DNA from 3 places in the Peribacillus sp. BM1 genome. Region 2 is predicted to be linked to each of the others. Evidence: a T-box and tRNA genes for the amino acid it is inferred to sense, from the RefSeq annotation. Region 2 holds a T-box; the other regions hold tRNA genes.
The links. The T-box of region 2 lies ahead of ileS (isoleucine--tRNA ligase). A T-box ahead of a tRNA ligase gene usually reads a tRNA of that ligase, here a tRNA-Ile.
Positions count from the first base shown of each region.

Region 1: it encodes a tRNA-Ile, which carries the amino acid that the T-box ahead of ileS (isoleucine--tRNA ligase) is inferred to sense. The anticodon was not compared.
Region 3: it encodes a tRNA-Ile, which carries the amino acid that the T-box ahead of ileS (isoleucine--tRNA ligase) is inferred to sense. The anticodon was not compared.

Region 1 is NZ_JBWXPJ010000005.1:1,114-8,508, reverse strand. It holds gene AC1MGI_RS22435 (hypothetical protein) at 1-20, shown strand, start outside; gene AC1MGI_RS22430 (hypothetical protein) at 512-1,336, opposite strand; tRNA gene AC1MGI_RS22425 (tRNA-Arg) at 2,063-2,136, opposite strand; tRNA gene AC1MGI_RS22420 (tRNA-Ser) at 2,147-2,237, opposite strand; tRNA gene AC1MGI_RS22415 (tRNA-Asn) at 2,250-2,324, opposite strand; tRNA gene AC1MGI_RS22410 (tRNA-Ile) at 2,343-2,419, opposite strand; tRNA gene AC1MGI_RS22405 (tRNA-Gly) at 2,426-2,499, opposite strand; tRNA gene AC1MGI_RS22400 (tRNA-Leu) at 2,519-2,600, opposite strand; tRNA gene AC1MGI_RS22395 (tRNA-Cys) at 2,608-2,678, opposite strand; tRNA gene AC1MGI_RS22390 (tRNA-Gln) at 2,683-2,754, opposite strand; tRNA gene AC1MGI_RS22385 (tRNA-Tyr) at 2,830-2,913, opposite strand; tRNA gene AC1MGI_RS22380 (tRNA-Phe) at 2,929-3,001, opposite strand; tRNA gene AC1MGI_RS22375 (tRNA-Asp) at 3,045-3,121, opposite strand; tRNA gene AC1MGI_RS22370 (tRNA-Met) at 3,125-3,198, opposite strand; tRNA gene AC1MGI_RS22365 (tRNA-Ser) at 3,232-3,324, opposite strand; tRNA gene AC1MGI_RS22360 (tRNA-Ile) at 3,335-3,411, opposite strand; tRNA gene AC1MGI_RS22355 (tRNA-Met) at 3,421-3,497, opposite strand; tRNA gene AC1MGI_RS22350 (tRNA-Ala) at 3,530-3,605, opposite strand; tRNA gene AC1MGI_RS22345 (tRNA-Pro) at 3,622-3,698, opposite strand; tRNA gene AC1MGI_RS22340 (tRNA-Arg) at 3,710-3,783, opposite strand; tRNA gene AC1MGI_RS22335 (tRNA-Leu) at 3,796-3,884, opposite strand; tRNA gene AC1MGI_RS22330 (tRNA-Gly) at 3,900-3,971, opposite strand; tRNA gene AC1MGI_RS22325 (tRNA-Leu) at 3,983-4,064, opposite strand; tRNA gene AC1MGI_RS22320 (tRNA-Lys) at 4,071-4,146, opposite strand; tRNA gene AC1MGI_RS22315 (tRNA-Thr) at 4,164-4,239, opposite strand; tRNA gene AC1MGI_RS22310 (tRNA-Val) at 4,251-4,326, opposite strand; tRNA gene AC1MGI_RS22305 (tRNA-Glu) at 4,331-4,405, opposite strand; rRNA gene rrf (5S ribosomal RNA) at 4,455-4,570, opposite strand; rRNA gene AC1MGI_RS22295 (23S ribosomal RNA) at 4,642-7,395, opposite strand, start outside.
Region 2 is NZ_CM155259.1:2,520,004-2,527,398, forward strand. It holds gene pgeF (peptidoglycan editing factor PgeF) at 1-588, shown strand, start outside; gene AC1MGI_RS12120 (YggS family pyridoxal phosphate-dependent enzyme) at 597-1,274, shown strand; gene AC1MGI_RS12125 (cell division protein SepF) at 1,290-1,745, shown strand; gene AC1MGI_RS12130 (YggT family protein) at 1,752-2,012, shown strand; gene AC1MGI_RS12135 (YlmH family RNA-binding protein) at 2,182-2,955, shown strand; gene AC1MGI_RS12140 (DivIVA domain-containing protein) at 3,029-3,529, shown strand; T-box leader at 3,591-3,830, shown strand; gene ileS (isoleucine--tRNA ligase) at 4,106-6,871, shown strand; gene lspA (signal peptidase II) at 7,054-7,395, shown strand, end outside.
Region 3 is NZ_CM155259.1:356,942-364,336, forward strand. It holds gene AC1MGI_RS01725 (isochorismate synthase) at 1-245, opposite strand, end outside; gene AC1MGI_RS01730 (1,4-dihydroxy-2-naphthoate polyprenyltransferase) at 520-1,449, shown strand; gene AC1MGI_RS01735 (TraR/DksA C4-type zinc finger protein) at 1,714-2,370, shown strand; tRNA gene AC1MGI_RS01740 (tRNA-Ser) at 2,484-2,565, opposite strand; tRNA gene AC1MGI_RS01745 (tRNA-Asn) at 2,581-2,655, opposite strand; tRNA gene AC1MGI_RS01750 (tRNA-Ile) at 2,674-2,750, opposite strand; tRNA gene AC1MGI_RS01755 (tRNA-Gly) at 2,757-2,830, opposite strand; tRNA gene AC1MGI_RS01760 (tRNA-Leu) at 2,850-2,931, opposite strand; tRNA gene AC1MGI_RS01765 (tRNA-Cys) at 2,939-3,009, opposite strand; tRNA gene AC1MGI_RS01770 (tRNA-Gln) at 3,014-3,085, opposite strand; tRNA gene AC1MGI_RS01775 (tRNA-Tyr) at 3,161-3,244, opposite strand; tRNA gene AC1MGI_RS01780 (tRNA-Phe) at 3,260-3,332, opposite strand; tRNA gene AC1MGI_RS01785 (tRNA-Asp) at 3,376-3,452, opposite strand; tRNA gene AC1MGI_RS01790 (tRNA-Met) at 3,456-3,529, opposite strand; tRNA gene AC1MGI_RS01795 (tRNA-Ser) at 3,563-3,655, opposite strand; tRNA gene AC1MGI_RS01800 (tRNA-Ile) at 3,666-3,742, opposite strand; tRNA gene AC1MGI_RS01805 (tRNA-Met) at 3,752-3,828, opposite strand; tRNA gene AC1MGI_RS01810 (tRNA-Ala) at 3,861-3,936, opposite strand; tRNA gene AC1MGI_RS01815 (tRNA-Pro) at 3,953-4,029, opposite strand; tRNA gene AC1MGI_RS01820 (tRNA-Arg) at 4,041-4,114, opposite strand; tRNA gene AC1MGI_RS01825 (tRNA-Leu) at 4,127-4,215, opposite strand; tRNA gene AC1MGI_RS01830 (tRNA-Gly) at 4,231-4,302, opposite strand; tRNA gene AC1MGI_RS01835 (tRNA-Leu) at 4,314-4,395, opposite strand; tRNA gene AC1MGI_RS01840 (tRNA-Lys) at 4,402-4,477, opposite strand; tRNA gene AC1MGI_RS01845 (tRNA-Thr) at 4,495-4,570, opposite strand; tRNA gene AC1MGI_RS01850 (tRNA-Val) at 4,582-4,657, opposite strand; tRNA gene AC1MGI_RS01855 (tRNA-Glu) at 4,662-4,736, opposite strand; rRNA gene rrf (5S ribosomal RNA) at 4,786-4,901, opposite strand; rRNA gene AC1MGI_RS01865 (23S ribosomal RNA) at 4,973-7,395, opposite strand, start outside.

The DNA of each region.
Region 1 (7,395 bases), on a different replicon from region 2:
ATACATTACAAAAACCATAAACAAAATTCCTATTTTTTTCGAATCCCCCCCTTTTGGAACCCTTCGAATCTATCTTCGGAACTAAAAAACACTACAAATAAATCAGCAAACAGCATCCTCTAATTCTCACATCATTCGTATTTTTTACTCGTTCTACATCTTTTATTTCTAAACCACTATATCCATATTTTTTAATCTTTTCCCCAAACTAATCTCTCCATTTATACATAAACCTACTTGCTACTTCTTCCACCCTCGGCCGGCAACAACTTTAGAGTACCAGAAGACCTCGGCTATGTTTACGTAGTATAGGCGAGGTCTTCTGGTGTTTACGAAAAAGGAGGAGCCCGGCCGAGCCCGTAAACAGACAGGGATTTACTGCAAAGTAAAACCGCAAATGAAACAGACATTGAGCTCTCTTTGAGATCTATCTTTGTTGCGGTGTGTTTTACGGTTTTTAAAGAAGATAATTTTATCTAAATTAGTTTGTTTTAAGATATTATTTCTTGTTTCAATGGCTGATTCTTTCATGGATTTCTTCTAAAGGAATAGCAAAGTAAGCCTTATCCATTAGGTTTTTAAAAGTTCCTGTGAAGAAGGCAGCTAAGGTCGTTCTGATTTTCCCTTTTTTAGAGGCTCTGATTGCTTGTTTAAAGGCAGCTATGGCCGTATATGTAATGATTTCAGGTTCTACTATGTTTTTTATCCCCTTTGTATCAAGAAAAACGCTTTTCCAAAGGTCTTCGATCGTAGCTGCATGATTAAAGAAAGGCTTAACAGCCTGGACAAATTCTTTTGAAACATAAGAAGCCGTAAAAGTAGAATCTAAATGCGTTTCCTTACGTTTTTTTATCTTTTTAGTATTGCTAGTTTCTAAAAGATTACTAGTTTCTCTTTCAAAATTATACCCTTCACCCTTACTGTCGCAAGGTTTCTCGTGATCCCCACAATACGTCAATTTTTCCTTTTTTAATACATCAATTGTATTAAAAATATAGACATTATGCCCTTTTCCACCTTTGGATTTAGCCGTATTTTCAACCGATAGAATACCTAAATCTTTCGCTTTTCTTAGCATTCTTTCAAAAGTGGAACGACTTACGCCAAACCCTTTCAGTTTTTCATTGATGGCTTTTAGTAAAGTTCCGATCTTGGCATTAGCCACACCTGCATATTTTGCTGAGAACCTAACCAAGCGTTTGAACGCGACTAGTTCTCCCTTAGTGAAATCTTTTTTATGCTCGGCTAGGAACATTTCAATGGTGTTATTAAATTTTTTTATGTTTTTAAACTTGCTAAATTCTTTAAAATTTTCGATTCTGCCTGCTACTAACATGACTTTTCTTCCTTCCCAGAAGACAAAGAAAAAGGCCTACTTTACCCTTTTACCAATCACAACTGGATTAGAAAAACGGTAAAATACACCTTTGGTAGCCTACTTTTTTAAAATTATTAAAAGTTAACGGTTGAAATTCTCTCTATAAACCCGTTATAATAGGCATATCAAATTGTTATTTTACCTGTTCCCGTCCTTGAGAAGTTGTGAAACAGGGTTAAAGTCATTTCCGTTAAAGGTTACCAGCCTTTAGCATATGGAAATGGCTTTTTTATTTGTCCATATTAAGTTTTTTATTTAATAGAATTATAAACCTACAAAACTAGCAAAGTCCAGATATTTAAGAGCTTTTCTATATAGAGACTAAAGCTAAAGGATATTAACCGCCTAAAAAGCTGCCACCCATTCTGTTGTGTATTAACTTTTAAAGATCCATCGCCAGCCTACCACTGCAAGCTTGCTTTTATCCCTGTTCATCCCTGCCCATTTGGAAGGTTCCGAACTCATTCGCAACCCTTTCGGAACTTACACAAGAAAAAAATTTTTTTAAAATAAATGATGCTGAGAAACGCATTATAAGCAATTTATTTTTTGTTTTATGTATCATTTGTTCACTAGAGTTACCTAAAGTGCCATGAGACGAATGAATTGGTTCGATACGGTCTTGTTTTGCTCGCAGACTGAATGAACAAACAAAAAAAACTAACCTTAGTTGGTTAGTCTTTACGCGCCTTAGAGGATTCGAACCTCTGACCGACGGCTTAGAAGGCCGTTGCTCTATCCTGCTGAGCTAAAGGCGCATCCTATGTGTGGCGGAGAAGGAGGGATTTGAACCCTCGCGCCGGTTACCCGACCTACACCCTTAGCAGGGGCGCCTCTTCAGCCTCTTGAGTACTTCCCCATATAAAAAAAATGGCTCCGCAGGTAGGACTCGAACCTACGACCGTTCGGTTAACAGCCGAATGCTCTACCACTGAGCTACTGCGGAACAAAAAATATAGGATTATGGTGGGCCTAAATGGACTCGAACCATCGACCTCACGCTTATCAGGCGTGCGCTCTAACCAGCTGAGCTATAGGCCCATTCTTTGGAGCGGGTGAAGAGAATCGAACTCTCATCATCAGCTTGGAAGGCTGAGGTTTTACCACTAAACTACACCCGCAAAATATGTCTCGCTTCGATACCGGTGGCCGGGGTCGAACCGGCACTCCTTACGGAACACGATTTTGAGTCGTGCGCGTCTGCCAATTCCGCCACACCGGCATGATTAAGGCAGCACCCGGATTTGAACCGGGGGTGAAGGTTTTGCAGACCTCTGCCTTACCACTTGGCTATGCTGCCATGACTGGGCTAGAAGGGTTCGAACCTTCGCATGACGGAATCAAAATCCGTTGCCTTACCGCTTGGCTATAGCCCAATAATATAAAATAAATGGGTTCACAACCTTCTTCGGAAGTTCCGAAGACCTCTATTCTATCTTTAAACTACACAATGGTGGAGGGGGGCAGATTCGAACTGCCGAACCCGAAGGAGCGGATTTACAGTCCGCCGCGTTTAGCCACTTCGCTACCCCTCCGTATTAAGCTAATGATGGCTCAGGACGGAATCGAACCGCCGACACAAGGATTTTCAGTCCTTTGCTCTACCGACTGAGCTACTGAGCCACACAATGTATATCAACAGTAGGTGACCCTACTAGAATAAAAATGGCGGTCCGGACGGGACTCGAACCCGCGACCTCCTGCGTGACAGGCAGGCATTCTAACCAACTGAACTACCGGACCAGATTGCGGGGACAGGATTTGAACCTGCGACCTTCGGGTTATGAGCCCGACGAGCTACCGAACTGCTCCACCCCGCGACGATATGAATTGTGTGATCTTTTTTTAAAAAATGGAGGAGGTAGAGGGATTCGAACCCCCGCGGGATTTGACTCCCCTGTCGGTTTTCAAGACCGATCCCTTCAGCCGGGCTTGGGTATACCTCCGAATAAATAGTGGTGGATCTTGTAGGACTCGAACCTACGACCAGACGGTTATGAGCCGTCTGCTCTAACCAGCTGAGCTAAAGATCCTTCATGATTTGGTAGCGGCAGAGGGGATCGAACCCCCGACCTCACGGGTATGAACCGTACGCTCTAGCCAGCTGAGCTACGCCGCCAAATAAATAAGCGTATACAATAATCATAATAATGGTGGAGCCTAGCGGGATCGAACCGCTGACCTCCTGCGTGCAAGGCAGGCGCTCTCCCAGCTGAGCTAAGGCCCCATAATTAAAATTGAAATGGTCGGGAAGACAGGATTCGAACCTGCGACCCCTTGGTCCCAAACCAAGTGCTCTACCAAGCTGAGCTACTTCCCGTATAGAAACAATGCGCCCGGCGGGAGTCGAACCTACAACCTTCTGATTCGTAGTCAGATGCTCTATCCAATTGAGCTACGGGCGCGTATAAATATTATGGTGCCGAGGACCGGAATCGAACCGGTACGGTAGTCACCTACCGCAGGATTTTAAGTCCTGTGCGTCTGCCAGTTCCGCCACCCCGGCACTTACGAAAAGTAGAGCGGAAGACGGGATTCGAACCCGCGACCCCAACCTTGGCAAGGTTGTATTCTACCACTGAACTACTTCCGCGTAATAATTAATGCGGGTGAAGGGACTTGAACCCCCACGCCTCGCGGCGCCAGATCCTAAGTCTGGTGCGTCTGCCAATTCCGCCACACCCGCGATAAATGGTGAGCCATGCAGGATTCGAACCTGCGACCCTCTGATTAAAAGTCAGATGCTCTACCAACTGAGCTAATGGCTCGAAAACAAAAAAAAACCTGGTGCCGGCAAGAGGACTTGAACCCCCAACCTACTGATTACAAGTCAGTTGCTCTACCAGTTGAGCTACACCGGCACTATAGGTAATGGTGGAGGATGACGGGATCGAACCGCCGACCCTCTGCTTGTAAGGCAGATGCTCTCCCAGCTGAGCTAATCCTCCAATATGGTGACCCCTACGGGATTCGAACCCGTGTTACCGCCGTGAAAGGGCGGTGTCTTAACCGCTTGACCAAGGGGCCGCATATAGTTATAGAAAGAATAATAGCCCCTAATTTAATTAGGGGCTTAGCCTGGCAACGTCCTACTCTCACAGGGGGAGACCCCCAACTACCATCGGCGCTGAAGAGCTTAACTTCCGTGTTCGGAATGGGAACGGGTGTGACCTCTTCGCCATCATTACCAGACTAAATTCAGTTAGAAGGTTTATTCCTTCAAAACTAGATAACAAACTTTAGAATCATCATTAAAATATATATTGGTTAAGTCCTCGATCGATTAGTATCAGTCAGCTCCACATGTCGCCACGCTTCCACCTCTGACCTATCAACCTGATCATCTTTCAGGGATCTTACTAGCTTACGCTATGGGAAATCTCATCTTGAGGGGGGCTTCATGCTTAGATGCTTTCAGCATTTATCCCGTCCGCACGTAGCTACCCAGCGATGCTCTTGGCAGAACAACTGGTACACCAGCGGTGCGTCCATCCCGGTCCTCTCGTACTAAGGACAGCTCCTCTCAAATTTCCTGCGCCCACGACGGATAGGGACCGAACTGTCTCACGACGTTCTGAACCCAGCTCGCGTACCGCTTTAATGGGCGAACAGCCCAACCCTTGGGACCGACTACAGCCCCAGGATGCGATGAGCCGACATCGAGGTGCCAAACCTCCCCGTCGATGTGGACTCTTGGGGGAGATAAGCCTGTTATCCCCGGGGTAGCTTTTATCCGTTGAGCGATGGCCCTTCCATGCGGAACCACCGGATCACTAAGCCCGACTTTCGTCCCTGCTCGACTTGTAGGTCTCGCAGTCAAGCTCCCTTGTGCCTTTACACTCTACGAATGATTTCCAACCATTCTGAGGGAACCTTTGGGCGCCTCCGTTACATTTTAGGAGGCGACCGCCCCAGTCAAACTGCCCGCCTGACACTGTCTCCCGCCCCGATAAGGGGCGCGGGTTAGAATTTCAATACAGCCAGGGTAGTATCCCACCGACGCCTCGACCGAAGCTAGCGCTCCGGCTTCACAGGCTCCTACCTATCCTGTACAAGCTGTACCAAAATTCAATATCAGGCTGCAGTAAAGCTCCACGGGGTCTTTCCGTCCTGTCGCGGGTAACCTGCATCTTCACAGGTACTATAATTTCACCGAGTCTCTCGTTGAGACAGTGCCCAGATCGTTACGCCTTTCGTGCGGGTCGGAACTTACCCGACAAGGAATTTCGCTACCTTAGGACCGTTATAGTTACGGCCGCCGTTTACTGGGGCTTCAATTCAAAGCTTCGCCTTGCGGCTAACCTCTCCTCTTAACCTTCCAGCACCGGGCAGGCGTCAGCCCCTATACTTCGCCTTGCGGCTTCGCAGAGACCTGTGTTTTTGCTAAACAGTCGCCTGGGCCTATTCACTGCGGCTTTTCCGGGCTATTCACCCTAAAAAGCACCCCTTCTCCCGAAGTTACGGGGTCATTTTGCCGAGTTCCTTAACGAGAGTTCTCTCGCACACCTTAGGATTCTCTCCTCGCCTACCTGTGTCGGTTTGCGGTACGGGCACCCTACATCTCACTAGAGGCTTTTCTTGGCAGCGTGGAATCAGGAACTTCGGTACTATATTTCCCTCGCCATCACAGCTCCGCCTTAATGGAAACGGGATTTTCCTCGTTTCCGGCCTAACTGCTTGGACGCGCATATCCAACAGCGCGCTTACCCTATCCTTCTGCGTCCCCCCATCGCTCAAACGATGTATAGGTGGTACAGGAATATCAACCTGTTGTCCATCGCCTACGCTTTTCAGCCTCGGCTTAGGTCCCGACTAACCCTGAGCGGACGAGCCTTCCTCAGGAAACCTTAGGCATTCGGTGGAAGGGATTCTCACCCTTCTTTCGCTACTCATACCGGCATTCTCACTTCTAAGCGCTCCACCAGTCCTTCCGGTCTAGCTTCAACGCCCTTAGAACGCTCTCCTACCACGGATACCATACGGTATCCATCCACAGCTTCGGTGTTACGTTTAGCCCCGGTACATTTTCGGCGCAGAGTCACTCGACCAGTGAGCTATTACGCACTCTTTAAATGATGGCTGCTTCTGAGCCAACATCCTGGTTGTCTAAGCAACTCCACATCCTTTTCCACTTAACGTAAACTTGGGGACCTTAGCTGGTGGTCTGGGCTGTTTCCCTCTTGACTACGGATCTTATCACTCGCAGTCTGACTCCCGAGAATAAGTATTTGGCATTCGGAGTTTGACTGAATTCGGTAACCCGTTGGGGGCCCCTAGTCCAATCAGTGCTCTACCTCCAATACTCTCATCTCGAGGCTAGCCCTAAAGCTATTTCGGAGAGAACCAGCTATCTCCAGGTTCGATTGGAATTTCTCCGCTACCCACACCTCATCCCCGCACTTTTCAACGTACGTGGGTTCGGGCCTCCATTCAGTGTTACCTGAACTTCACCCTGGACATGGGTAGATCACCTGGTTTCGGGTCTACGACCTCATACTCATGCGCCCTATTCAGACTCGCTTTCGCTGCGGCTCCGTCTTATCAACTTAACCTTGCATGAAATCGTAACTCGCCGGTTCATTCTACAAAAGGCACGCTATCACCCATTAACGGGCTCTAACTACTTGTAGGCACACGGTTTCAGGATCTATTTCACTCCCCTTCCGGGGTGCTTTTCACCTTTCCCTCACGGTACTGGTTCACTATCGGTCACTAGGTAGTATTTAGCCTTGGGAGATGGTCCTCCCTGCTTCCGACGGGATTTCTCGTGTCCCGCCGTACTCAGGATCCACTCAGGAGGGAACGAAGTTTCAGCTACAGGGTTTTTACCTTCTTTGACGGATCTTTCCAGATCACTTCACTTACCCCGTTCCTTTGTAACTCCATGTTGAGTGTCCTACAACCCCAAGAGGCAAGCCTCTTGGTTTGGGCTATCTTCCGTTTCGCTCGCCGCTACTCAGGAAATCGCGTTTGCTTTCTCTTCCTCCGGGTACTTAGATGTTTCAGTTCCCCGGGTC
Region 2 (7,395 bases):
GAACAGACGCATGAGACAAAGATTGTGAAAGTTTTGCCGTCTGACTGTGGAAAGGGTGCGAAGGATTATCTTTCCAGTCTCAAAGCATCGGACGGACTTTTTACAACAGAGAAACAAATTCTCCTCACCCTTGTGTTTGCGGACTGTGTTCCTCTTTATTTCATCGCATCAAAGCATAGCATGGTGGGAGTAGCTCATGCGGGTTGGAAGGGAACAGTCGCAGGGATTGCAACTTCCATGATCGAGTCATGGAATCAAGCGGGTATCCTGTCATCAGATATTCATGTAACGATTGGTCCATCCATTTGTGGCGATTGTTATGTTGTTGATGATAAAGTTGTCAAGTTTGTGCAAAAATTGCTGGAAGATTATGACGAAAAGCCATATAATTTAATTAGTGAAGGACAATATAACCTAAATCTGAAACAGGTCAATGCTGAAATTCTAGTAAAGGCCGGGGTTCCTCGAGAACAAATAGACATTTCTACACTATGTACCAGCTGTGAAAACGAAAAGTTTTTCTCTCATCGGCGTGATCAAGGAAAGTCAGGACGTCTCATGAGTTTCATTGGCTGGAAGGAGGAATAAAAGGAACATTGAGAGTAGTAGATAATAAAACGATTATTGATGAAAAAATAAAAGCTGCATGTCAGAAAAGTGGCAGAAACAGTGATGAAATTACGATAGTAGCCGTGACAAAATACGTTTCAGTGGAGCGTGCCAATGAAGCAATAGAAGCTGGGCTTATGTCTCTCGGTGAAAATCGAGATGAAGGGCTTTTAAATAAATATGCTGTATTAGGGGACAAGCCAACCTGGCATTATATTGGCAGCCTGCAAACTAGGAAGGTCAAAAATATCATTGATAAAGTGGAATATATACATTCTCTTGATCGGATGTCATTGGCTGAAGAAATTGAAAAACGGGCAACTAAGCCTATAAAATGTCTAGTGCAGGTAAATGTTTCTGGTGAAGAGTCTAAGCATGGAATGACTCCTTTAGAGACGTTATCGTTTATTCGTAATTTAGAATCTTTTACAAATATTCAAATAGCTGGGTTAATGACAATGGCTCCTCTTACGGAAGATGAAAATGAACTTCGGGCTTGCTTTAAAAAATTGAAGGAGCTACAAAAAGAAGTTCAAGCTGCCAACATGACACATGCACCATGTATGGAGTTATCAATGGGAATGTCGAATGATTTTACTATCGCCATTGAAGAAGGTGCAACGATGATTCGCATAGGAACTGCATTAGTCGGTGGGGAATCCTAAGGAGGTACACGTTTCATGTCATTCGTATCAAAATTTAAATCATATTTCGCATTAGATGATGAATATGAATACAGAGAAGAATTGGTCGAGGAAGAGGTGAAGGAAGCGAAACCAATGAAATCATCGAAAAGCGCGCATTCCTCCCAAAATGAAAATAAGAATGTAGTAAGTTTGCAAAGTGTTCAAAAATCTTCTAAAGTAGTATTATTAGAACCACGTGCATATGCAGAAGCCCAAGAAGTAGCAGATCATTTAAAAAATCGTCGTGCAGTTGTCGTAAACTTGCAACGAATCCAGCATGATCAAGCTAAACGTATTGTCGATTTCCTAAGCGGGACAGTTTATGCGATCAGTGGTGACATACAAAAAATTGGTACAGATATATTCTTATGTACTCCGGATAATGTGGATGTTTCCGGAAATATTACCGGGTTTGCTTTGGACGAGGAGTACGAAGAAGCGAGGTGGTAAAGCGAAATGACAATGTTAGTTGGGATTTTATTAACGGTAATTAGATTTTATTCATATGCACTAGTTGCCTATATTTTAATGTCATGGTTTCCTAATGCAAGAGAAACAGCGATTGGGCAGTTTTTAGCTAGAATCAGTGAGCCATATTTAGAACCGTTTAGAAGATTTGTTCCGTCTTTTGGAATGATTGACTTTTCACCAATTGTTGCAATACTTGCTCTGCAGTTTGCAGGATATGGGATCCGGCAGATTTTCTCATGGCTCTAAAGATTTTTTATAGTGTGAGTTCAAAAAAGCCAAGAAATTCTGCGAGCGATAGTCTCAAACCTTGCGGGTATCCAGTAATACGTAAGAACTAAAGAGACGAAGTGACAAAGAAATTCGCAAGCTTGTTTACTGGACCTTTTGAACAACCTTTTAAAGGGAGTATTATTTCATGAATATTTACCAGCATTTCAGGCCGGAAGAAAAAGAGTTTATTGATCGTGCACTTGGATGGATAGAGGCAGTAAAGCAGAATTATTCTCCCAGATTAACTGATTTTCTTAATCCGCGTGAACAACAAATCTTACTTGCTTTGGTTGGAAATGATGCTGCCGCTTTGCTGCAATTTTTTGGAGGCAGTGAAGTGGTAGAGCGCAAACGTGCCCTCATTTATCCCGATTATTATGTTCCAGAGGAAGCAGACTATCAAATGACTTTATACGAAATATCGTATCCAAAGAAATTTATTTCGCTTACGCATAGGCATGTTCTAGGAACACTTATGTCGCTTGGTCTGAAGCGTGAAAAATTTGGTGACATTTTAGTAGATGGACAGAATATTCAATTTATCGCGGCTGCGGAAATTGAGGATTATCTTACTGCAAACTTAGAAAAGATGGGCAAAGCTTCTGTTTCTATAAAAAAGCTTTCTTTAACAGAAATTATTGTAGAGCAAGGGAACTGGGAGGAGCAGAGTCATACCGTATCATCGCTTCGACTTGATGCCCTACTTGCAGCCTTTACTAATTTATCGAGACAAAAAGCCCAAACCTTACTAGCTGCTGGCAAGGTAAAGGTCAATTTCAAAAGTACTGAGCAGGGTTCAATGGAATGCCGTGAAGGTGACACTTTATCTGTGAGAGGATTTGGTAGAGCCAAGGTCTTGTCGATAGATGGTAAAACGAAAAAAGATAAATGGCGAGTTAGTATCGGCAGGAAAAAATAACGAAGAAATTAGTAGGAAACACGTGAATGTTGTCATAAATATAAGACTTATAGAGAATACGTGGAGGTGCATCATGCCATTAACCCCGATTGATATACATAATAAGGAGTTCAGTAAAGGCTTCCGTGGATATGATGAAGATGAAGTAAATGAATTTCTTGATCAGATTATTAAGGATTATGAGCTGATTCTCCGGGAAAAAAAAGAACTTGAACAGAGACTGAATGAAGTAGACGATCGTCTTGGCCATTTTAATAATATTGAGGGAACACTGAATAAATCAATCATCATTGCTCAAGAGGCTGCCGAAGAAGTAAAACGTAACGCCCAAAAAGAAGCAAAGTTGATAATTAAAGAAGCTGAGAAGAACGCAGATCGGATAGTTAATGATTCGCTCAGCAAAGCAAGAAAACTTGCTCTGGAAATTGAAGATTTGAAAAAACAATCCAAAGTATTTAGGATCAGGTTCAAGATGCTAGTTGAAGCGCAGTTAGATTTACTAGGTTCAGATGACTGGGACCACCTAATGGAATATGAAGTCGATGCAACAGAATTTGCAGACAAAGATTCATAATCCCTGCTTGACTTTTTGCACTTATTTCGCATATAATTTCTTACAATCAACTTAATATTGATATGAAACGATGATAGGGATAGTAAATGCATTCATACACTTATTTAAGCGAACTGGAGATGGTGGAAGTCCGGTATAAGTGAACGTATTGAATATCACCCTGGAGTTCCGAGTCGAACCCGTTAATGGCAGTAAACAAGGCGTTACATTCACGTTACGAATGCTTGAGAGGATAAAGATTGTCTAATACTTTATCTAGCCAGGGTGGTACCGCGGGAATATAAGTCTTCTCGTCCCTATTTTAGGGATGAGAGGACTTTTTTTGTTGCTTAAAAACGTTACAGAATTTTTTATGTTGATAGAAGAATGGGTCTATCTGCATTCAGCAAAGCATAATTCCGTATAGCCTCCAGTTTAGGGAGTCAAAATACAGACTACGTATTTGGAGAACCATATGCTTAACAGAATTATACAGGATGTGCTGGCTATAATGTTCGCCAGAGGATGTGGCGGACGATAGGAGAAGTTCCATAAAAGGCGCGATTTAAGCTTTTCTAATAGGATGGAGGAAGAATAATGGAATACAAAGATACTTTATTGATGCCAAAAACAGAATTTCCGATGAGAGGAAATTTACCGAAAAGAGAACCTGAAATGCAATCAGCATGGGAAGAAATGAATATTTATCAAAAGGTTCAGGAAAAAACGAAAGGCCGTCCGCTTTTCATCCTTCATGACGGACCACCTTATGCAAATGGAGATATCCATATGGGGCATGCTTTAAACAAGGTTTTGAAGGACTTCATTGTTCGTTTTAAATCAATGAATGGTTTTCACGCACCATACGTACCTGGTTGGGATACACACGGTCTTCCGATTGAAACGGCTTTAACAAAAAAAGGTGTAAAGCGGAAAGAAATGAGTGTCGCAGAATTTCGTAAGCTTTGTGAAGAATATGCATATCAACAAATTGATGGTCAACGTGAGCAATTTAAACGTTTAGGTGTTCGTGGCGATTGGGAAAACCCATATATTACTCTAAAGCCTGAATACGAAGCACAGCAAATTAAAGTGTTCGGTGATATGGCGAAGAAAGGGTATATTTATAAAGGGAAAAAACCAGTTTATTGGTCTCCTTCAAGTGAATCTGCACTTGCTGAAGCTGAGATCGAATACCAAGATAAACGCTCAGCATCGATTTATGTTGCGTTTGATGTTGTAGACGGTAAAGATGTCCTTGAAAAAGGCACGAAAATCGTGATCTGGACAACGACTCCTTGGACCATTCCAGCAAACCTAGGTATTTCCGTTCACCCTGATTTGACATATGTCGTCGTAGAAGTGGATGGAACACACTATGTAGTTGCCCAAGCACTACTTGAAGCAGTTACTACGACAATCGCTTGGGAAAATCCAACTGTTGTTAAAACGGTAAAAGGGAATGAACTAGAACACGTTTTAGCGAAACACCCTCTATATGACCGTCAATCACTTGTCATGCTCGGTGAACATGTAACAACAGATGCTGGTACTGGTTGTGTGCACACTGCGCCTGGACACGGGGAAGATGACTTTATCGTTGGTCAAAAATACGGTCTTGATGTTTTGTGCCCAGTTGATGAAAAAGGGGTTATGACTGAAGAAGCAGGAGAGTTTGCGGGTCTTTTCTATGATGAGGCAAATAAACCGATTACCGAAAAGTTACAGGAAATTGGCGCATTATTAAAATTGAGCTTCATTACCCACTCATATCCACATGACTGGCGGACGAAGAAACCGACAATCTTCCGTGCAACCGCTCAATGGTTTGCATCCATTAAAGATTTCCGAAGCGATCTATTGACAGCAATTGAAGAAACAAAATGGGTTCCAGCTTGGGGAGAAACTCGTCTGTATAATATGGTCCGTGACCGTGGAGACTGGTGTATTTCTCGTCAACGTGCTTGGGGAGTTCCGATTCCTGTCTTTTATGCAGAAGATGGCCAGGAAATCATCACAGACGAGACGATTAATCATGTATCTGATTTATTCCGTGAACATGGATCAAATGTTTGGTTTGAACGTGAAGCGAAGGACTTGCTTCCGGAAGGATTTTCACATGTTGGTAGTCCAAATGGTCTGTTTACAAAAGAAACAGATATTATGGATGTTTGGTTCGATTCAGGATCATCACATCAAGCTGTTTTGGAAGAGCGTGAAGACTTGCAACGCCCTGCTGATTTGTATTTAGAAGGGTCAGACCAATATCGCGGTTGGTTTAACTCATCGCTTTCAACAGCAGTAGCAGTAACAGGGAAAGCGCCGTATAAAGGCGTACTAAGTCATGGTTTTGCTCTTGATGGCGAAGGTCGTAAAATGAGTAAGTCAATTGGCAACGTCGTAATACCAGCAAAAGTAATGAATCAACTGGGAGCAGATATTCTTCGTTTATGGGTTGCTTCTGTAGACTATCAATCAGATGTACGTGTATCTGACCCCATTCTTAAACAAGTGGCAGATGTATATCGTAAAATTCGAAATACATTCCGTTTCCTTTTAGGGAATTTGGAAGGATTTAATCCAGAAACCGATAAAGTTGCATTTGAAAATCTGCATGAAGTCGATCAGTTTATGATGATTAAATTGAATAAATTGATCAAACAAACAAAATTGGCCTATGAAAACTATGAATTTGCATCCATCTATCACCTTGTCAATAATTTCTGTACGCTTGATTTAAGTGCTTTCTACTTGGATTATGCAAAGGATATTTTATATTGTGAGGCACCGGATAGCCATGATCGCAGAGCCATTCAAACTTTCTTATACGAAGCACTAGTAAGTTTGACTAAGCTTGTTTCACCAATCCTTTCTCATACAGCAGATGAAGTTTGGGCATTCATTCCTGGTGTTTCCGAGGAGAGCGCTCAGCTAACATTGATGCCTGAAGAATATTCAGTGACCAACACGAACACCATCGAAGAAAAGTGGAATGCTTTCTTAGATCTACGTGATGATGTACTCAAAGCGTTAGAAGAAGCAAGAAATCAAAAAGTGATTGGGAAATCTTTGAATGCCAAAGTAACGGTTTATGTAGATGAAAAAGAAAAGACTTTGTTGAATAGCATCGAAGAAAATCTTGAACAACTATTCATTGTTTCTAAGTTTGAAGTAGGTGGAACAGTGGAAGAGGCTCCTGATCAAGGAATTAAATTAGAAAAAGCCGTAATCGTAGTTGAAAAAGCTGAAGGTGAAACATGTGAACGCTGCTGGAATGTTTCAGAAAAAGTAGGGACAGTCGAAGCACACCCAACTCTTTGCCCTCGCTGTGCTACAGTTATGACGGAACATTATACAAACTAAATTAGTCATCCAATAAGGATGTGTCATCAGGTCTGTTTCCCACATCATGATATTTAGAGAACATCATGATGTGGGGGCAGACCTTTTAAAATTCGGATTAAAAAACAATCTTCATTATGCAATGAATCAAGATTATGCTACAATTCATAAGAAAAGATTGCGATTAGTTTGGGGGATTGAATGTGTTCTATTATATAATTGCCCTGTTGGTTATTGCAGCTGATCAGTTAACGAAGTGGTTGGTTGTAAAAAAGATGGAATATGGGGAAAGCATAGAAATTATTGAAAATTATCTATATATCACTTCACATCGAAATCGTGGTGCTGCCTGGGGAATTCTTCAAGGTCAAATGTGGTTCTTTTACGTGATTACGATAGTCGTCATAATCGGCATCATCTACTACATTCAGAAATTAAGCAAAGAAAGCAAACTTCTCGGAGTAGCGCTTGGCTTAATGCTAGGTGGAGCGATTGGTAATTTCATTGATCGAGTGATCAGAAAAGAAGTAGTGGATTTCGTTCAT
Region 3 (7,395 bases), 2.2 Mb from region 2:
GCATCCGCCTTCACTTGGATTTTTTCCACTATACCTAAACCAGCAATGGTCAGTTCTTTTTCAGGATCCTGCCAGTAAAAGCGTTCTCCTGCATACCGTTCTCTTCCAGCTTGATAAAATGAAAGGGGGTCTAAATCATCGATTTTCCTTACTACACTGAACAAGACTTTTTGCTTTTGCTGTTTCGCTTTTTGCACAGCTTGCCCAAGTCCATAAAACCATTCAGTTTCATGTGAGATAGCCAAAAAAAATCCCCCTTAATGTCAACATTTTAAAAGCATACAAACCTATTTAAAGATACACCTCATTTCGGCTCAATGTCAATTATTGCGGTCTTTATTCATCGTTTTATGACAACTTTTTTCCTATTAATATATTCTCTTTTAAAAACAAACAAACGTTATTGTTAAGAAAATCACAAATAGACATTGACACACTTAATTTGTTTTCCTACACTTATTCTGTACCAATATTTGATTCGTAATTACAAATGCAAGCTAACTTAAGAGGAGAAGAGAAATGTCTATACAATCTAATTCCGTTTCACCCCAACAAGAAAAACGCAGCTGGAAGATTTGGTGGGAACTGATTCGCCCACATACGTTGACAGCGGCGTTTGTCCCTGTACTCATTGGTACCTTGCTCGCTTTAATAGCAGAGGAAGTAAACTGGATCCTCTTTGCAGCAATGCTAATTGCCAGCCTATTAATTCAAGCAGCTACTAATTTATTTAATGAATACTATGACTTTAAACGCGGTCTAGATACCGCTGAATCAGTTGGCATTGGTGGTGGAATCGTTCGCCATGGAATGACGCCGAAGTTGATCATGAATTTGGCACTCAGCTTTTATGCAATCGCTCTTTTACTTGGCGTGTATATCTGTGCTGTGTCCTCATGGTGGCTTGCTGCAGTTGGTTTAATCTGCATGCTTATCGGTTACTTGTATACAGGCGGGCCCATTCCTATTTCATCTACACCATTTGGTGAACTTTTTTCAGGATTTTTCATGGGCTACGTCATTATACTCATTGCTTATTTCATCCAAACTGGTCATGTTTCAAGCACAGTTGCAATCGTATCAGTACCTAGCCTTATTCTAGTCGGCTTAATTAATATGTCTAATAACCTACGTGACCATGATGGTGACAAAGCAAACGGTCGACGCACGCTGCCAATTTTACTAGGACGTGAAAAAGGAATACGCTTCATGGTTGCCATGTTTGCTATTGCCTACCTATGGATTATTGTAATTGTTGCATTAGGAGTTGTAACACCATGGATTCTGCTAACTCTATTAAGCATCCCTAAGGCTGCAAAAGCAACAAAAGGCTTTGTTGGCAAAACCATTCCGATTGAAATGATGCCCGCCATGAAAGCAACTGCCCAAACAAACACCATTTTCGGATTACTTCTATCTATAGGATTATTGATTAGTTATTTTGTTTAATGAAAAAGTGGATGTCACAAAAGGGTCTGACCTCGCACTCTAAATCAGTATGTAGTGTTTCTTACACTTATTCTATACTGCATTTAGTTTTTGCGGGGTCTGACCCTTTGCTTTTGGGACATCCTTTTTTTCGTTGTTACTATCAAAAGGTTAAAGAAGTCTTTATCAACCTCCTCTTTTTTCATACTCCCTCAACGTTTCTACCAACACCTATTCGGGTAATGTACATATACGATAAAAAAATCTCCTAAGGAGTGAAATAAAATGGCTACTACTAAACAAATTCAAATTTTAAAAGAAAAATTACTTTTAGAAAAAGAACAACTCCAAGAACAAATTCAAAGTGATGAAGAAACCTTAGTGAAAGTGAGTCAAAAAGAATCCGTAGATGAATTATCTTCTTATGATAACCACCCAGCCGATATGGGTACTGAGCTTTTTGATAAAGAGAGAATTATGGCGTTGAATGATCACGCTAAATCCGAAATTGAGAAAATTAACGCAGCCCTTGAAGCTATAAATGAAGGTAAATATGGTCATTGTAAAGTTTGTGGTAATACCATTTCTATGGAGCGACTCGAAGCAGTTCCAGCCACACTACATTGTTTTGAACACGCTCAAACACAAAACACTATTCCAGCACGACCTGTAGAAGAAGATGTACTTATCCCATCTTTAGGAAACCATTTCGAAAATCGACGCCTTGGAAGTGAAATTACTGACAAAGAAGATAGCTTTGCTGAGGTTGCTCGTTTTGGAACTTCGGAGACACCTTCCGACTACAGTGGCGACCATGAGAGTTATGATACTCTTTATAATAATGAAGACGAAACAGAAGGCTTTACAGAAGAATATGAAGCATATATCGGAAATGATGTACAAGGAAAGAATAGAAATGTTTATCCTAATAAAAAGCAATAAACGCTAGATGGATAAAGGACTCCCCATTTATTATGTAAATGAGTAATGAGGTAGTAGACCATTCTAAAAAAGTCAAATAAAAAAGATGCATACGTAGATGTATGCACCTTTTCTAAAGGAGGGATTTGAACCCTCGCGCCGGTTACCCGACCTACACCCTTAGCAGGGGCGCCTCTTCAGCCTCTTGAGTACTTCCCCATATAAAAAAAATGGCTCCGCAGGTAGGACTCGAACCTACGACCGTTCGGTTAACAGCCGAATGCTCTACCACTGAGCTACTGCGGAACAAAAAATATAGGATTATGGTGGGCCTAAATGGACTCGAACCATCGACCTCACGCTTATCAGGCGTGCGCTCTAACCAGCTGAGCTATAGGCCCATTCTTTGGAGCGGGTGAAGAGAATCGAACTCTCATCATCAGCTTGGAAGGCTGAGGTTTTACCACTAAACTACACCCGCAAAATATGTCTCGCTTCGATACCGGTGGCCGGGGTCGAACCGGCACTCCTTACGGAACACGATTTTGAGTCGTGCGCGTCTGCCAATTCCGCCACACCGGCATGATTAAGGCAGCACCCGGATTTGAACCGGGGGTGAAGGTTTTGCAGACCTCTGCCTTACCACTTGGCTATGCTGCCATGACTGGGCTAGAAGGGTTCGAACCTTCGCATGACGGAATCAAAATCCGTTGCCTTACCGCTTGGCTATAGCCCAATAATATAAAATAAATGGGTTCACAACCTTCTTCGGAAGTTCCGAAGACCTCTATTCTATCTTTAAACTACACAATGGTGGAGGGGGGCAGATTCGAACTGCCGAACCCGAAGGAGCGGATTTACAGTCCGCCGCGTTTAGCCACTTCGCTACCCCTCCGTATTAAGCTAATGATGGCTCAGGACGGAATCGAACCGCCGACACAAGGATTTTCAGTCCTTTGCTCTACCGACTGAGCTACTGAGCCACACAATGTATATCAACAGTAGGTGACCCTACTAGAATAAAAATGGCGGTCCGGACGGGACTCGAACCCGCGACCTCCTGCGTGACAGGCAGGCATTCTAACCAACTGAACTACCGGACCAGATTGCGGGGACAGGATTTGAACCTGCGACCTTCGGGTTATGAGCCCGACGAGCTACCGAACTGCTCCACCCCGCGACGATATGAATTGTGTGATCTTTTTTTAAAAAATGGAGGAGGTAGAGGGATTCGAACCCCCGCGGGATTTGACTCCCCTGTCGGTTTTCAAGACCGATCCCTTCAGCCGGGCTTGGGTATACCTCCGAATAAATAGTGGTGGATCTTGTAGGACTCGAACCTACGACCAGACGGTTATGAGCCGTCTGCTCTAACCAGCTGAGCTAAAGATCCTTCATGATTTGGTAGCGGCAGAGGGGATCGAACCCCCGACCTCACGGGTATGAACCGTACGCTCTAGCCAGCTGAGCTACGCCGCCAAATAAATAAGCGTATACAATAATCATAATAATGGTGGAGCCTAGCGGGATCGAACCGCTGACCTCCTGCGTGCAAGGCAGGCGCTCTCCCAGCTGAGCTAAGGCCCCATAATTAAAATTGAAATGGTCGGGAAGACAGGATTCGAACCTGCGACCCCTTGGTCCCAAACCAAGTGCTCTACCAAGCTGAGCTACTTCCCGTATAGAAACAATGCGCCCGGCGGGAGTCGAACCTACAACCTTCTGATTCGTAGTCAGATGCTCTATCCAATTGAGCTACGGGCGCGTATAAATATTATGGTGCCGAGGACCGGAATCGAACCGGTACGGTAGTCACCTACCGCAGGATTTTAAGTCCTGTGCGTCTGCCAGTTCCGCCACCCCGGCACTTACGAAAAGTAGAGCGGAAGACGGGATTCGAACCCGCGACCCCAACCTTGGCAAGGTTGTATTCTACCACTGAACTACTTCCGCGTAATAATTAATGCGGGTGAAGGGACTTGAACCCCCACGCCTCGCGGCGCCAGATCCTAAGTCTGGTGCGTCTGCCAATTCCGCCACACCCGCGATAAATGGTGAGCCATGCAGGATTCGAACCTGCGACCCTCTGATTAAAAGTCAGATGCTCTACCAACTGAGCTAATGGCTCGAAAACAAAAAAAAACCTGGTGCCGGCAAGAGGACTTGAACCCCCAACCTACTGATTACAAGTCAGTTGCTCTACCAGTTGAGCTACACCGGCACTATAGGTAATGGTGGAGGATGACGGGATCGAACCGCCGACCCTCTGCTTGTAAGGCAGATGCTCTCCCAGCTGAGCTAATCCTCCAATATGGTGACCCCTACGGGATTCGAACCCGTGTTACCGCCGTGAAAGGGCGGTGTCTTAACCGCTTGACCAAGGGGCCGCATATAGTTATAGAAAGAATAATAGCCCCTAATTTAATTAGGGGCTTAGCCTGGCAACGTCCTACTCTCACAGGGGGAGACCCCCAACTACCATCGGCGCTGAAGAGCTTAACTTCCGTGTTCGGAATGGGAACGGGTGTGACCTCTTCGCCATCATTACCAGACTAAATTCAGTTAGAAGGTTTATTCCTTCAAAACTAGATAACAAACTTTAGAATCATCATTAAAATATATATTGGTTAAGTCCTCGATCGATTAGTATCAGTCAGCTCCACATGTCGCCACGCTTCCACCTCTGACCTATCAACCTGATCATCTTTCAGGGATCTTACTAGCTTACGCTATGGGAAATCTCATCTTGAGGGGGGCTTCATGCTTAGATGCTTTCAGCATTTATCCCGTCCGCACGTAGCTACCCAGCGATGCTCTTGGCAGAACAACTGGTACACCAGCGGTGCGTCCATCCCGGTCCTCTCGTACTAAGGACAGCTCCTCTCAAATTTCCTGCGCCCACGACGGATAGGGACCGAACTGTCTCACGACGTTCTGAACCCAGCTCGCGTACCGCTTTAATGGGCGAACAGCCCAACCCTTGGGACCGACTACAGCCCCAGGATGCGATGAGCCGACATCGAGGTGCCAAACCTCCCCGTCGATGTGGACTCTTGGGGGAGATAAGCCTGTTATCCCCGGGGTAGCTTTTATCCGTTGAGCGATGGCCCTTCCATGCGGAACCACCGGATCACTAAGCCCGACTTTCGTCCCTGCTCGACTTGTAGGTCTCGCAGTCAAGCTCCCTTGTGCCTTTACACTCTACGAATGATTTCCAACCATTCTGAGGGAACCTTTGGGCGCCTCCGTTACATTTTAGGAGGCGACCGCCCCAGTCAAACTGCCCGCCTGACACTGTCTCCCGCCCCGATAAGGGGCGCGGGTTAGAATTTCAATACAGCCAGGGTAGTATCCCACCGACGCCTCGACCGAAGCTAGCGCTCCGGCTTCACAGGCTCCTACCTATCCTGTACAAGCTGTACCAAAATTCAATATCAGGCTGCAGTAAAGCTCCACGGGGTCTTTCCGTCCTGTCGCGGGTAACCTGCATCTTCACAGGTACTATAATTTCACCGAGTCTCTCGTTGAGACAGTGCCCAGATCGTTACGCCTTTCGTGCGGGTCGGAACTTACCCGACAAGGAATTTCGCTACCTTAGGACCGTTATAGTTACGGCCGCCGTTTACTGGGGCTTCAATTCAAAGCTTCGCCTTGCGGCTAACCTCTCCTCTTAACCTTCCAGCACCGGGCAGGCGTCAGCCCCTATACTTCGCCTTGCGGCTTCGCAGAGACCTGTGTTTTTGCTAAACAGTCGCCTGGGCCTATTCACTGCGGCTTTTCCGGGCTATTCACCCTAAAAAGCACCCCTTCTCCCGAAGTTACGGGGTCATTTTGCCGAGTTCCTTAACGAGAGTTCTCTCGCACACCTTAGGATTCTCTCCTCGCCTACCTGTGTCGGTTTGCGGTACGGGCACCCTACATCTCACTAGAGGCTTTTCTTGGCAGCGTGGAATCAGGAACTTCGGTACTATATTTCCCTCGCCATCACAGCTCCGCCTTAATGGAAACGGGATTTTCCTCGTTTCCGGCCTAACTGCTTGGACGCGCATATCCAACAGCGCGCTTACCCTATCCTTCTGCGTCCCCCCATCGCTCAAACGATGTATAGGTGGTACAGGAATATCAACCTGTTGTCCATCGCCTACGCTTTTCAGCCTCGGCTTAGGTCCCGACTAACCCTGAGCGGACGAGCCTTCCTCAGGAAACCTTAGGCATTCGGTGGAAGGGATTCTCACCCTTCTTTCGCTACTCATACCGGCATTCTCACTTCTAAGCGCTCCACCAGTCCTTCCGGTCTAGCTTCAACGCCCTTAGAACGCTCTCCTACCACGGATACCATACGGTATCCATCCACAGCTTCGGTGTTACGTTTAGCCCCGGTACATTTTCGGCGCAGAGTCACTCGACCAGTGAGCTATTACGCACTCTTTAAATGATGGCTGCTTCTGAGCCAACATCCTGGTTGTCTAAGCAACTCCACATCCTTTTCCACTTAACGTAAACTTGGGGACCTTAGCTGGTGGTCTGGGCTGTTTCCCTCTTGACTACGGATCTTATCACTCGCAGTCTGACTCCCGAGAATAAGTATTTGGCATTCGGAGTTTGACTGAATTCGGTAACCCGTTGGGGGCCCCTAGTCCAATCAGTGCTCTACCTCCAATACTCTCATCTCGAGGCTAGCCCTAAAGCTATTTCGGAGAGAACCAGCTATCTCCAGGTTCGATTGGAATTTCTCCGCTACCCACACCTCATCCCCGCACTTTTCAACGTACGTGGGTTCGGGCCTCCATTCAGTGTTACCTGAACTTCACCCTGGACATGGGTAGATCACCTGGTTTCGGGTCTACGACCTCATACTCATGCGCCCTATTCAGACTCGCTTTCGCTGCGGCTCCGTCTTATCAACTTAACCTTGCATGAAATCGTAACTCGCCGGTTCATTCTACAAAAGGCACGCTATCACCCATTAACGGGCTCTAACTACTTGTAGGCACACGGTTTCAGGATCTATTTCACTCCCCTTCCGGGGTGCTTTTCACCTTTCCC